2 regions of the Rhodococcus sp. AZ1 genome follow, and region 1 is predicted to be linked to the other one. Evidence: predicted binding sites of a transcription regulator. Region 1 holds the regulator's gene; the other holds the start of a gene.
What was found. The regulator LexA, encoded in region 1, represses DNA repair genes until DNA is damaged. The targets are predictions, from matches to a motif close to CGAACANNTGTTCG.

Region 1 (5,736 bases):
TCATCGCTCGCCAACTCGGTATCGCGTGTGTGGTCGCCGTCGCGGGCCTCGACGACGTTGCCGTGGGCACTCGGGTCCTGCTCGACGGCGCTACCGGGGACATCGAGATCGAGCCCGATCGCGACCGCGCAGATGCCGCGGTCGCCCGATCGCGCACGGCCGCCGAACTGGTGGCGCAGTGGCGAGGTCCCGGCCGAACTGCCGACGGGCATCCGGTCGACATTCTGGCGAACGTCCAGGACGGGGCGGGAGCGCGTGCGGCCGCCACCACGGAGGCCGCCGGCGTCGGGCTCTTCCGCACCGAGTTGAGTTTTCTCGACCGCGACGTCGAACCGACCGTGGCCGAACAGAGCGAGATCTACGGGCAGGTCCTCGAGGCATTCGCCGGTCGGAAAGTGATCATCCGCACCCTCGATGCGGGGTCGGACAAGCCGCTGCGGTTCGCCCACCACGCCGATGAGGCAAACCCGGCACTCGGTGTACGTGGCATCCGCATCGCGCACCGCGATCGTGGCATCCTGCTGCGCCAGCTCGACGCTGTTGCCGACGCGGCCCGCGCCACCGGCACCGCACCCAAGGTCATGGCGCCGATGATCGCAACGGCTGCCGAGGCCAGGGAGTTCGCGGCGGACGTCCGCGCTCGCGGACTCGAGCCCGGCGTGATGATCGAGGTCCCTGCCGCGGCGCTGCAGGCCGACCGGATTCTCGAGCACGTCGACTTCCTGTCGATCGGGACCAACGACCTCACTCAGTACACGATGGCGGCCGATCGCATGTCCGCAGACCTTGCCGGCCTGACCGACCCCTGGCAGCCCGCAGTGCTCGCGCTGGTGGCGCGCGCTGCCGAAGCCGGCGCACGGGTGGGTAAGCCGGTGGGTGTCTGTGGTGAGGCCGCGGCCGACCCGCTCCTGGCCTGCGTGCTCGTGGGTTTCGGCGTCACGTCCCTCTCGGCCGCCTCCGCTGCCGTCGCCGGTGTCGGTGCCGCTCTGGGATCGGTCACACTCGACGCATGTCGTCGCGCGGCAGAGGCGGTCTCGGCGACTTCGGGACCCGAGGACGCTCGCCGCGCCGCCCGGGACGTGCTCGACGGGGCCGCGCGGGGTTGATCGGTCACGAATTGTGCTCGTCGCGGTCACGCCCGAACCAGGGGTTCGTCTTCTACGCTGGTACCACGAGTTCATTCGTCGTGGCCGCACACAGGTTTCGACTTACGCGACCTGCGACAACCGTGACAACACATCCAGGGAGAACCGATGGAACGCACGATCTTCGAACCCGAGCACGACCTGTTCCGGGAGTCCTACAAGAAGTTCCTCGACCAGCACGTGGCACCGTTCCACGCGCAGTGGGAAGAGCAGAACATCGTCGACCGCGGTGTGTGGGTCGAAGCGGGTAAGCAGGGCTTTCTGGCCATGGACGTCGACGAGCAGTACGGCGGCGGCGGGATCAAGGACTTCCGCTACAACTGCATCGTCACCGAGGAGAACACCAGGGCCGGCTACAGCGGCCTCGGTTTCACGTTGCAGAACGACGTGGTTGCTCCCTACCTGACCGAGCTGCTCAACGACGAGCAGAAGGCACGGTGGCTGCCGGGCTTCTGCTCCGGTGAGATCATCACCGCCATCGCGATGACCGAGCCCGGAACCGGCAGTGACCTGCAGGGCATCAAGACCCGCGCGGTCAAGGACGGCGACGACTGGGTGCTCAACGGCTCCAAGACGTTCATCACCAACGGCATCAACGCCGACCTCGTGGTGGTCGTGGCCTGCACCGATCCGGAGAAGGGCGCGCAGGGCTTCTCGCTCTTCGGTGTCGAGCGCGGGATGCCGGGCTTCGAGCGCGGACGCAACCTCGACAAGATCGGCATGAAGGCACAGGACACCGCCGAGCTCAGCTTCACCGACGTCCGCGTCCCCGCCGCAAACCTGATCGGCCAGGAGGGCATGGGGTTCATCTACCTCATGCAGAACCTGCCTCAGGAGCGTCTGTCGATCGCCGTCGTCGCGGCGACAGCCATGGAGACCGTTCTCGAGCAGACCATCCAGTACTGCCGCGACCGCAAGGCGTTCGGCAAGCCGATCGGCCACTTCCAGAACACCCGGTTCGTGCTGGCCGAGCTCGCCACCGAGACCACCGCGGTGCGCATCATGGTCGACAAGTACATCGAGCTGCTCAACGAGAACAAGCTGACCGTGCAGGAAGCCGCGATGGCCAAGTGGTGGACCTCGGAGCTTCAGGTGCGCCTGATCGACCGGTGCCTGCAGCTGCACGGCGGCTACGGCTACATGAAGGAGTACCCGATCGCGAAGGCGTTCATGGACTCGCGAATCCAGACGATCTACGGCGGCACCACCGAGATCATGAAGGAGATCATCGGGCGCGGCCTCAACCTCTGACCCGCATCAGCAACAGCGCAACGCCGGTCACCCCTGAGGGGCGACCGGCGTTGCGCTTTTCTCCGACCTCGTGTCAGATCTTGCGGATGACGGTGACAACCTTGCCGAGGATCGCCGCGTTGTTCCCGGGGATCGGATCGAAGAGGGGGTTGTGCGGCATCAGCCACACCTCGCCCTTGCTCTTCTTGAACGTCTTCACCGTGGCTTCGCCGTCGATCATCGCGGCGACGATGTCGCCGTTGTTGGCCACGCTCTGCTGCCGCACCACCACCCAGTCGCCGTCGCAGATCGCGGCGTCGATCATCGACTCACCGACGACCTTGAGCAGGAACAGCGAGCCGGATCCCACCAGCTCGCGGGGGAGAGGGAAGACATCTTCGACAGCCTGCTCGGCAAGGATCGGCCCGCCGGCGGCGATGCGACCGAGAACGGGTACGAATGTCGGTGTGGGCAGCGCGCCCGCGGCATCGGACTCGGCGTCGGCGTTCTCCAGCGCCGGGTCGTCGAGGCCCCGGACGTCGACCGCTCGCGGTCGGTTGGCGTCGCGGCGCAGGAACCCCTTCTTCTCGAGAGTGCGCAGCTGGTGGGCGACCGAGGACGTCGACGTCAATCCCACCGCGTCGCCGATCTCTCGGATGCTCGGCGGGTAGCCCCGCTCCCGGACGGACGCGTGGATGACCTCGAGTACTTTCCGCTGCCGGGTGGTCAGACCGGCGGTGGCGTCGTCGGCGGGTGGCGTGGTGAGGGTGACGGGTGCGGCGGCCGCGGGAGCCTTGGACCCGCTTCCCCTCGCAGTGGACGAGCTGTCGTCCTTCATCTCGTAAGACCTCCTGGCATGTCGTTGGACCTGATGATCGGTGGCGCTCGGTGTGCCGTCTGACACGAACTTAGACGGAAACACCAGTTCGATCAAACATCTGTTCGAAGCGTGTCGCGTGTTCTCGAGAACTTTGTCGGTGGGGCGTGCTACAAATCGAACATGCGTTCCTTCGAACGCGTGATCGATGTTCCGGCCAGGGGCCGGACCCAGCGACCAGGGAGTGATTGCGATGGCACGGACTTCAGTTCTCCAGACCGTCGGTCGGGACAGCTACCACGGCTCGTTCGACACCGCCGGCTCGTTCGACACCGCCGGCTCGTTCGACACCGACGGCCGGCACCTGGCCCGTAGGCCGGCTCGGCGCGGGGGCACCCGGCCCGACGTCGCACCGTTCGATTACGGACGTGTTGCGCCGACACCCCGCTCGTCCCACGCCGAGCGCCGCGAGATCGGGTTCGGCAAGCTGTGCGGGATCGCGCTGGTGACGGCCGCGCTCTCGCTCGGTCTCGTTGCCCTGGCGAACCTGCGGGCTGCGGATCAGCCGGCACCGACGGCACCGATCTCCGTGGTCGACGGTGTGCGCTGACTGTGTCACCCACACCCCACCGGGTACTGTCGGGATGCGCTCCGGCGCCGCCGTCCGGTACGAGAAGTGGGGTCTCATGCATTGCCCGTTCTGTCGTCATCCGGACTCGCGTGTCGTCGATTCCCGGGAGGCGGACGAGGGGCAGGCCATTCGGCGGCGTCGCTCGTGCCCGAACTGTTCCCGGCGTTTCACCACGGTGGAGACGGCAGTGCTCTCGGTGGTCAAGCGCAGTGGAGTCACCGAGCCGTTCAGTCGGGAGAAGGTGATCAAGGGCGTCCGTCGGGCGTGCCAGGGTCGCGACGTGGACAACGATGCTCTGGTGCTGCTGGCGCAACAGGTGGAGGACACGGTCCGCGCCTCTGGATCGGCGGAGGTACCCAGCAACGAGGTGGGGTTGGCGATCCTGGGGCCTCTGAGGGATCTCGACGAGGTGGCTTATCTTCGTTTCGCGTCGGTGTACCGGTCGTTCAGCAGCATCGCCGATTTCGAGAACGAGATCGACGATCTTCGATCGCATCGGGTCAACGCAGATCGGCGATAGCCTTCCGGACGCGTTTCTCCGACACCGGATAGGCCGTACCGAGTTTCTGAGCGAACAGGCTCACCCGAAGTTCTTCGATCATCCAGAACACAGCTCGCACGTCCGGTGCTCCGGTTCGAGCCGGGGGTAGGGCGCGAATCAGGGCGTCGTAGTCGGCGTACACCCGGTCGAGGACGGCCATACCGGCCCTGTCGCGGTCGGCGCTACCCGGCAGTGCCGCCAGTCGGTCGACGGCACCGCGCAGGTACCGCGGAATCTGTTGCAGGGCGTCCGCTCCGCTGTCGAAGACGAATCCGTCGAACACCAGCGAATCGAGCTGCTCGCGAACGTCGTCGGCCGCCTCGCCGGCGCACTCGTCGAGCGCTGACCGAACACGTGTCGCTTCGGCCAGTACAGGTTCCACCAGGGCGAGCAGGGCTGCGGTGCGGCTCGGAACCTGAGCGCGTGCGGTGCTCGCCAGGGCCTGGAAATCCTGCGGCGTCGATACCGGACCGCCTGCGGCGGTGATGATCTCGTCGAGAGCCAAAGCATGGCAGTCGGCGACGAGCGCATCGAGGCTCCCGTGGGGATTCTGGCCCACGGCCAGCCGCTGAGAGTTCGAGCGCGAACCCAGCACCGCCTTGGTCGAGACGGGTGCGGCCTCCGCGAGGAGGCGGCGCGTTCCCGCGCGCATGGAGGCCGACTGCTCCGCGGGTGTCGCGAGTACTCGGACTGCCACGCCGCCCGCTTCGGGAACCAGGGCCGGATATCCCGTCACGGTCTGCCGACCGACCGTTGTGGTGACCGTGGGCGGAAGGGTTCCGATGCTGTCACTGGTCCACACGGTGGTGGCGGGTCGCTCGGTTCCGGCCACCGCGCCTGCCACCGCTGCGGTGGCCACCGAACCCAGTCGATCACGCAGATCGCTCAGCGACACCGAGCGCCCCAGAACCGCACCCTGGTCGTCGACCGCGACGAATGTGAGCTTCAGATGGCGTGGCAGCGCGTCGGGGTCGAAATCTCCCGGCTCTATGGTGGATCCACTGAGCCGAGTGAGCTCGCGCGCCAGCGCGATGGTGAAGGGCTCCACGCGTGGCCGCAGCGCCGCCAGGGCTGCCGCGGCGAAGTCCGGTGCGGGAACCACCAGACGGCGTAGGTGCTTGGGCAGGGTCTTGATCATGGCCGCCGCGAGTTCCTGGCGCATCCCGGGCACCAGCCAGTCGAAGCCGACATCGCGGACGCCCGGGAGCAGCGCGACGGGGATCCGAACGCTCACGCCGTCGTCCTCGTCGCCCGGTTCGAACTGATAGGTCAATGCCAGACGCATGTCCCCTTGGCGCCAGGCGTCGGGATAGTCGCCGCCGAGAACCGCCGCGGCATCTGTGTTGACCACCGTCGCCCGCTGGAAGTCCAG
Region 2 (5,736 bases), on a different contig from region 1:
CGGCGATCGTCGGGGTGCCGCGCTCGCTCTGTGCGTTGGCCACACGGGCACCGCCGAGCACCTCGGTGTAGATCGCCTTCTGCTGCTCGGTCGTCCCCTGCAGTCGCAACGCCTCGAGGAACGTGAAGTGACTCTGCGGGATCTGCGCCAGGCTGGCATCGCCCTCCGCGAGGGCGAGGAACACCTCGGCGATCGTCGAGACGTTCACACCCTGCCCGCCGAACTCCTCGGGGACCGAGACTGCGAGAAGACCGGCGGCGCTGAGCTCGTCGAGCTCGGCGCGGGGCAGTCGACGCTCGGCGTCGCGATCGGGGGCGGTCTCGGCGAAGCGTACGGCGAACTGCCGGGCGAGGGTGATCGGATCGGTCACCGCGCCGCCGCGGGCAGGAACGGGACGTGCCCGTTGCTCGGGGCGCTCACGCCCGCACCGTCGAAGAGCCCGCGCTCGCGCAGCACCGGAACCACACCCTCGCCGAACCAGAACAGCTCCTCGAGATGCGGGTACCCGGACAGGACGAACTCGTCGATCCCCACCGCCGCGTACTCGGCCATCCGATCGGCTACCTCGGTGTGGCTGCCGACGAGGGCCGTGCCCGCGCCGCCGCGCACCAGCCCGACACCGGCCCACAGGTTCGGGCTGATCTCCAGCGAACGGGCGTCCTTCCAGGATCCGTTGCGACGGTTCTCCTCGTGCAGCGCCAGCATGTTCCGCTGCCCGGTGGACTCACTGCGCGCGAGGTTTCTCTGGGCGGTGGCGACGGTCTCCTCGCCGAGCGCCTCGACCAGTCCGCTCGCCTGCGCCCACGCGGCCTCGCTGGTGTCGCGCGCGATCACGTGCAGGCGAATACCGAAGCGCAGGGTGCGCCCCTGTTCGGCCGCCAACCCGCGAATCCACTCGATCTTCTTGGCGACGGCCTCCACCGGCTCACCCCAGGTGAGGTAGACGTCGCAATGGCGCGCCGCCACCGGCCCGGCGGCGGGCGACGAGCCACCGAAGTACAGAGGCGGGATTGGGTCCGGAACGAACGGCAGCGAGGCGTCCTCGACCTGGATGTGGGCGCCGGTGTGGGTGACCGTCTCCCCGCGCCACAGTCCACGAACCACCTCGAGGAACTCGTCGGTGCGTGCGTAACGCTGCTCCTTGTCCAGGTGGTCGCCGTACTGGCGCTGCTCATGGGCCTCACCGCCGGTGACCACGTTCAGCAGTAGTCGACCCGGTGCGTGGGTGCTGAAGGTGGTGGCCATCTGCGCGGCCAGGGTGGGGCTGATCAGCCCCGGACGGAACGCGATGAGGAACGCGATGCGCTCGGTCTCGCGCGCCACCATCGCCGTCGTCAACCACGCGTCCTGGCACCACGCGCCCGCCGGGGTGAGCACACCGGTGAACCCGAAGTCCTCCGCCGCCCGCCCGATGGACGAGAGGTAGCCGATGGTGGCGCGCCGATCCCCACCTGCCGACCCGACCCGGCTGCCGTGGCCGCCACCGACGATCCACCGACTGTCGCCGTAGGTGGGCAGGAACCAGTGCAGTGCCAGGGACATGGGACCTCCGGGATCGGTGCGAGCAAACAACCACACCAGAGTAGGTTCGCCCGGCGCGTGCCGGCACCCTTCCGGTCACGGTGATCGGAAGTGCTCGGTTCGCCGGTGGAGCTGCCCGACTCAGAACGGTGGCGGGTCGTTCGCCTCCTGGTTCAGCCGGCTCACCTCCCGGTTATCGCGGTCGCGACGGTTGGCCGCTCGTTCGGCTCGGCGGCGTGCGTGCTTGGCTGCCACGCGGGTGCGGCGGCGCGTCGGTTCGTCCCGACGGGTGGGCTCGAGTTCGGGTGGCGGACCGAATCTCACGTCCGCAATCTCGGGAAAGAGATCCTCCCCGGTGAACGCCGGTCCGGGCACCTCCACCCCCTCGACCACCAGGCTGCGCACCATCCGACCGTCCCCGCTCGTCGACTGGTCGTCGATCACGTCGGTGAAGGTTTTCCAGTTGTGGTGGAAACGACACTTCAGTGCCAGACCCTCGAGTGAGGTGACGCCGACGAGATCGGGCCGCTCGTGGTCGAACTCGTCCACATGGTCGAGATCGCACACCCACGCTCGACGAGTACAGCCTGGCACGGTGCAGTAGAGATCGCGCATCCGCACCACCGTGTCCAGGGCCGTCGACGGACGGTAGGGATCGGCCCCTGTGCTGGGCAACTCTCGTCCGCCCACGATGGGACGGATCCGCACGCGCACGGCCTCGGTGTCCACGCGCCGGGCCAGCTCGCGGATATGTGCGGCGGAGAGGGTGCCGAACCCGTCGAGGTGGCCGGGGTCATCGGTGCGCCGGGCACCCACCGTGCGCGGATCGTTCGAGCACACCTTGTTCGCGAGTTCCTCGACATGACCGGACACCGTGATGGCATCCTCCGCGACCAGCGTTGCCGAGACCTGCGCCATCCCGTCGGGGCGGGGATCGAGGAAGAAGTCTCGCCCGTCGCGTGCTGCCCGTTCACGCCGTCGAACGGCGTCCGGATCGGTCCGCGCCACCACCGCGTCGACCGCATCGCGTAGCCGTGGAATCGACCACGTGCCCCGCCGTCGCAGCAGCGCCGCGATCTCCACGTCGACCGCCCTCTGCTGGTCCGGGCCGATGATCAGATCGGTGCGCTCGACGATCACCCTCAGCTCACGCGCACCGATCAGCCCGTCGCGAAGGCACAGCCCGACCGTGGGCAAGCGGGTCTCGACTGCGATCGCGGTGTCGAGCAACTGCTCGGCAGCCGCCTGGGTGAGGTTGTGTGTGGTCGCGATCGCCGCAGCGCACCGAGTGTGTGTGTCGAACCGTCGACGATCGTCGGTATCCGGCGTGCACCCCGACGCGGGCTCCGCGGCCCTCATGGTCGCGAGCAGCCGCACCGCCAGGTCGAGCCGCACCCATTCGAGGTACGACTGCCCTGCCGTGGCATGACGCAACGCCAGCACCATCGCGGTCGAGGTGTCCGTGGCGGGCTCCACCCCCAACTCCACTGTGGACATCTGCGGCCACCTCGACCCCGGCCACGCAACCGGACCCGCCCGCTCCGAACCCCCGAATTCGCTCATACGTTCGATAATGCACCATCCCACCGACAAGGACTTCCCCCGGCCCACACACCCGGCGGGACGAGCCGATTCGTCGTACAGTCCGAGCATTCGGCACGGGGCTGTGAGGGAGGATGCGATGGTCGACGCCGAGATGACCGGCCACGTGATCGTCTGCGGCGCCGCCGGGATCGGGATGCGCATCATCGAGCAACTGGTCGGCTTCGGTGAGCGCGTGGTGGTGATCGGCCGAGAACCCGACGCCCGCCTCACCGCTGCCGCGACTCGCTGGGGGATCCCGCATCTGCTCGCCGGCATCAGTATCTCCGAGGCCCTCACGGCCGCGGGGCTGTCGACGGCGATCGCGGTGATCTGCGTCGAGGACCGCGAACTGTGGAATCTCGAGACTGCCGTCCTCGCCCGTGAATTGCGTGCCGACGTGACAGTCGTTGCGCAGCTGAGCAATACGACCGTCGGCGGTGCGATGAACGAGCAGGACGACCGCGGCGGTGTGCTCGACATCGCGGACCTCGCCGCGCCGTCGGTGGTGGAGGCCTGCCTCGGGATCACTCGGCACGACATCGACATCGCCGGAACGACATTCGTCGCCGCTCGACTCGAGGTGGATCGAGCCGCGACACTGAGGCAGCTGTTCGGCGATCTCGCGCCCGTTGCCGTCGCATCCGACGACGCCGTGGTGCCCTGCCCCGGACGCGATCACGCCGTCTCGATCGGAGAGGTGGCGACTCTGATCGGCACCGCCGACGACTTCGACCGAGCGGGGGTGACCCTCGCGAGCGAGACCGTCGGCTCGGGCGCGTCCGGGCCGAACGTCCTGCAGCGAGTGCGCGCGGCCGTGCGTGGCTTCACGGCCGATACGAACCCGAACTTCTTCCGGATGCTCCTGGTGCTGCTGCTGCTCATGGTGGGCTCGTCCACCGTGCTCGCCGTCAGTTACGAGAAGCCGGGGATGAGTGTGCTCGACGCGGTGTACTTCAGCACCGAGACCATTGCGACGGTGGGATACGGCGACTTCACCTTCAGTGATCAGGAACCGTGGCTGCGGGTGTTCTCGATCTTCCTCATGTTCGCGGGCGTCACCACCACCGCGCTGCTCATGGCGTTCCTCGCCGAGCTGCTCATCAGCCGACGCCTGTCGACCACGGCCGGTAGACGCGCCGCCCGATTCCTGACCGGTCACGTGGTGGTGATCGGGCTGGGCGCCTTCGGCATCCGCGTCGCCACGGAGCTGATCGCACGCGGCCGGCAGGTCGTGGTGATCGAGCGCTCGCCCGACGGCCGATTCGTCGGTGCAGCCGCACGCGCGGGAATACCGGTGGTGTTCGGCGACGCCACCGTTGCCGAGACCCTGCTCGACGCCCGCGTCGAAAGTGCTTCGGCCGTAGCAATTCTCACCAGCGACGACATGGTCAACATCGAGACGGGCATTGCCGTGCGGAGCCTGCTCGGTTACAGATGGGCACCCACCGCCACACATGCCGGGGTGCCCGTGGTGCTGCGGATGTTCGACCGCTCGCTCGGCGACGCCGTGGCGCGGCGGTTCGGGTTCCGATTCGTCCGCTCGACCGAGGAACTGGCCGCGCCCTGGTTCATCGGTGCCGCACTCGGTCTCGAGGTTCTCGGTACCTTCTCGGTGCGCACCCAGTCGTTCATGGTCGGACGGCTGTCCGTCGCCCCGGGTGGGGGTCTGGACGGCACCGCGATGCACGAGTTGTCCGCCAACACCCGCGTCATCGCGATCGGCCGAGCCGGCACCACCGAGATCGAGCATCCGCCGCGCCGGGGGACGAGCTTCGCCGCCGGCGACCAGGCCTACATCGTCGGTCCCTACGAGGAATTGCTGGCAGTGCTGCGCACCGACCGATTCAGCGCAACGAGCTCCGACCGTCACCACGTGAACCGTCACCACGTGAGCGGGGCGAGCGCCGACTAGCCTCAGGGCCATGCAGATCACGAAGTACGGTCATGCGTGTGTCGAGGTCGTCGCCGACGACGTGCGGATCGTGGTCGATCCGGGCGCCTTCACCGCCAATGCGGCAGACCTGATCGAGACGGCCGACGCGGTCCTGATCACCCATGAACACTTCGACCACGTCGATCCGGCCCGCATCGCCGCGGCGCTCGATCGTCGAGCCGACCTGACGGTGTACTGCCCGCCCTCGCTCGAGCGTGCGTTCGGCGAGCACGCCGACCGGGTGCACTCCGTATCGCACGGTGACACGTTCGAGGCCGCGGGTGTGCCGGTGTCGGTGTTCGGTCGACGGCACGCGCTGATCCACCTCGAGATCCCGGTGATCGACAACGTGGGCTACCTCCTGGCGAACAATGTCTTCCACCCCGGTGACTCGTACTTCGTGCCGGACGCCGTGGTGCACACCCTGCTGGTGCCGGTGAGTGGACCGTGGACGCACATGGGGTCGGCCATCGATTTCGTGCGCGCCGTCGCGCCGCGGCGGTCGGTCGCAATTCACGACGCCCTCCTCGCGCCGGCGGGGTTCGGCCTGCTGCAGAACTTTCTCGGCGACACGGGACTCGGCGGTATCCCCCTTCAGGTGCCGGCCGTCGGTGAAAGCCTCGAGGCATGACGGAGCCGGTTCCCGCGTGGTTCACCGAGGCTGTCTCGGTGGAGGCCGAGGAGCACGACATCGTGGT

Region 2: a site for LexA is predicted at 3,078-3,091, ahead of ACY48E_RS02120 (HNH endonuclease signature motif containing protein). Genes of this name have one in related genera too.

The regions. Positions count from the first base shown of each region.
Region 1 is NZ_JBUEQF010000004.1:298,077-303,812, reverse strand. Features, by position in the region: gene ACY48E_RS07475 (putative PEP-binding protein) at 1-1,106, shown strand, start outside; gene ACY48E_RS07470 (acyl-CoA dehydrogenase family protein) at 1,254-2,396, shown strand; gene lexA (transcriptional repressor LexA) at 2,470-3,213, opposite strand; gene ACY48E_RS07460 (hypothetical protein) at 3,446-3,802, shown strand; gene nrdR (transcriptional regulator NrdR) at 3,879-4,343, shown strand; gene hrpA (ATP-dependent RNA helicase HrpA) at 4,324-5,736, opposite strand, start outside.
Region 2 is NZ_JBUEQF010000001.1:464,519-470,254, forward strand. Features, by position in the region: gene ACY48E_RS02110 (SfnB family sulfur acquisition oxidoreductase) at 1-370, opposite strand, end outside; gene ACY48E_RS02115 (LLM class flavin-dependent oxidoreductase) at 367-1,542, opposite strand; gene ACY48E_RS02120 (HNH endonuclease signature motif containing protein) at 1,663-3,018, opposite strand; gene ACY48E_RS02125 (potassium channel family protein) at 3,218-5,017, shown strand; gene ACY48E_RS02130 (MBL fold metallo-hydrolase) at 5,028-5,669, shown strand; gene ACY48E_RS02135 (alpha/beta hydrolase) at 5,666-5,736, shown strand, end outside.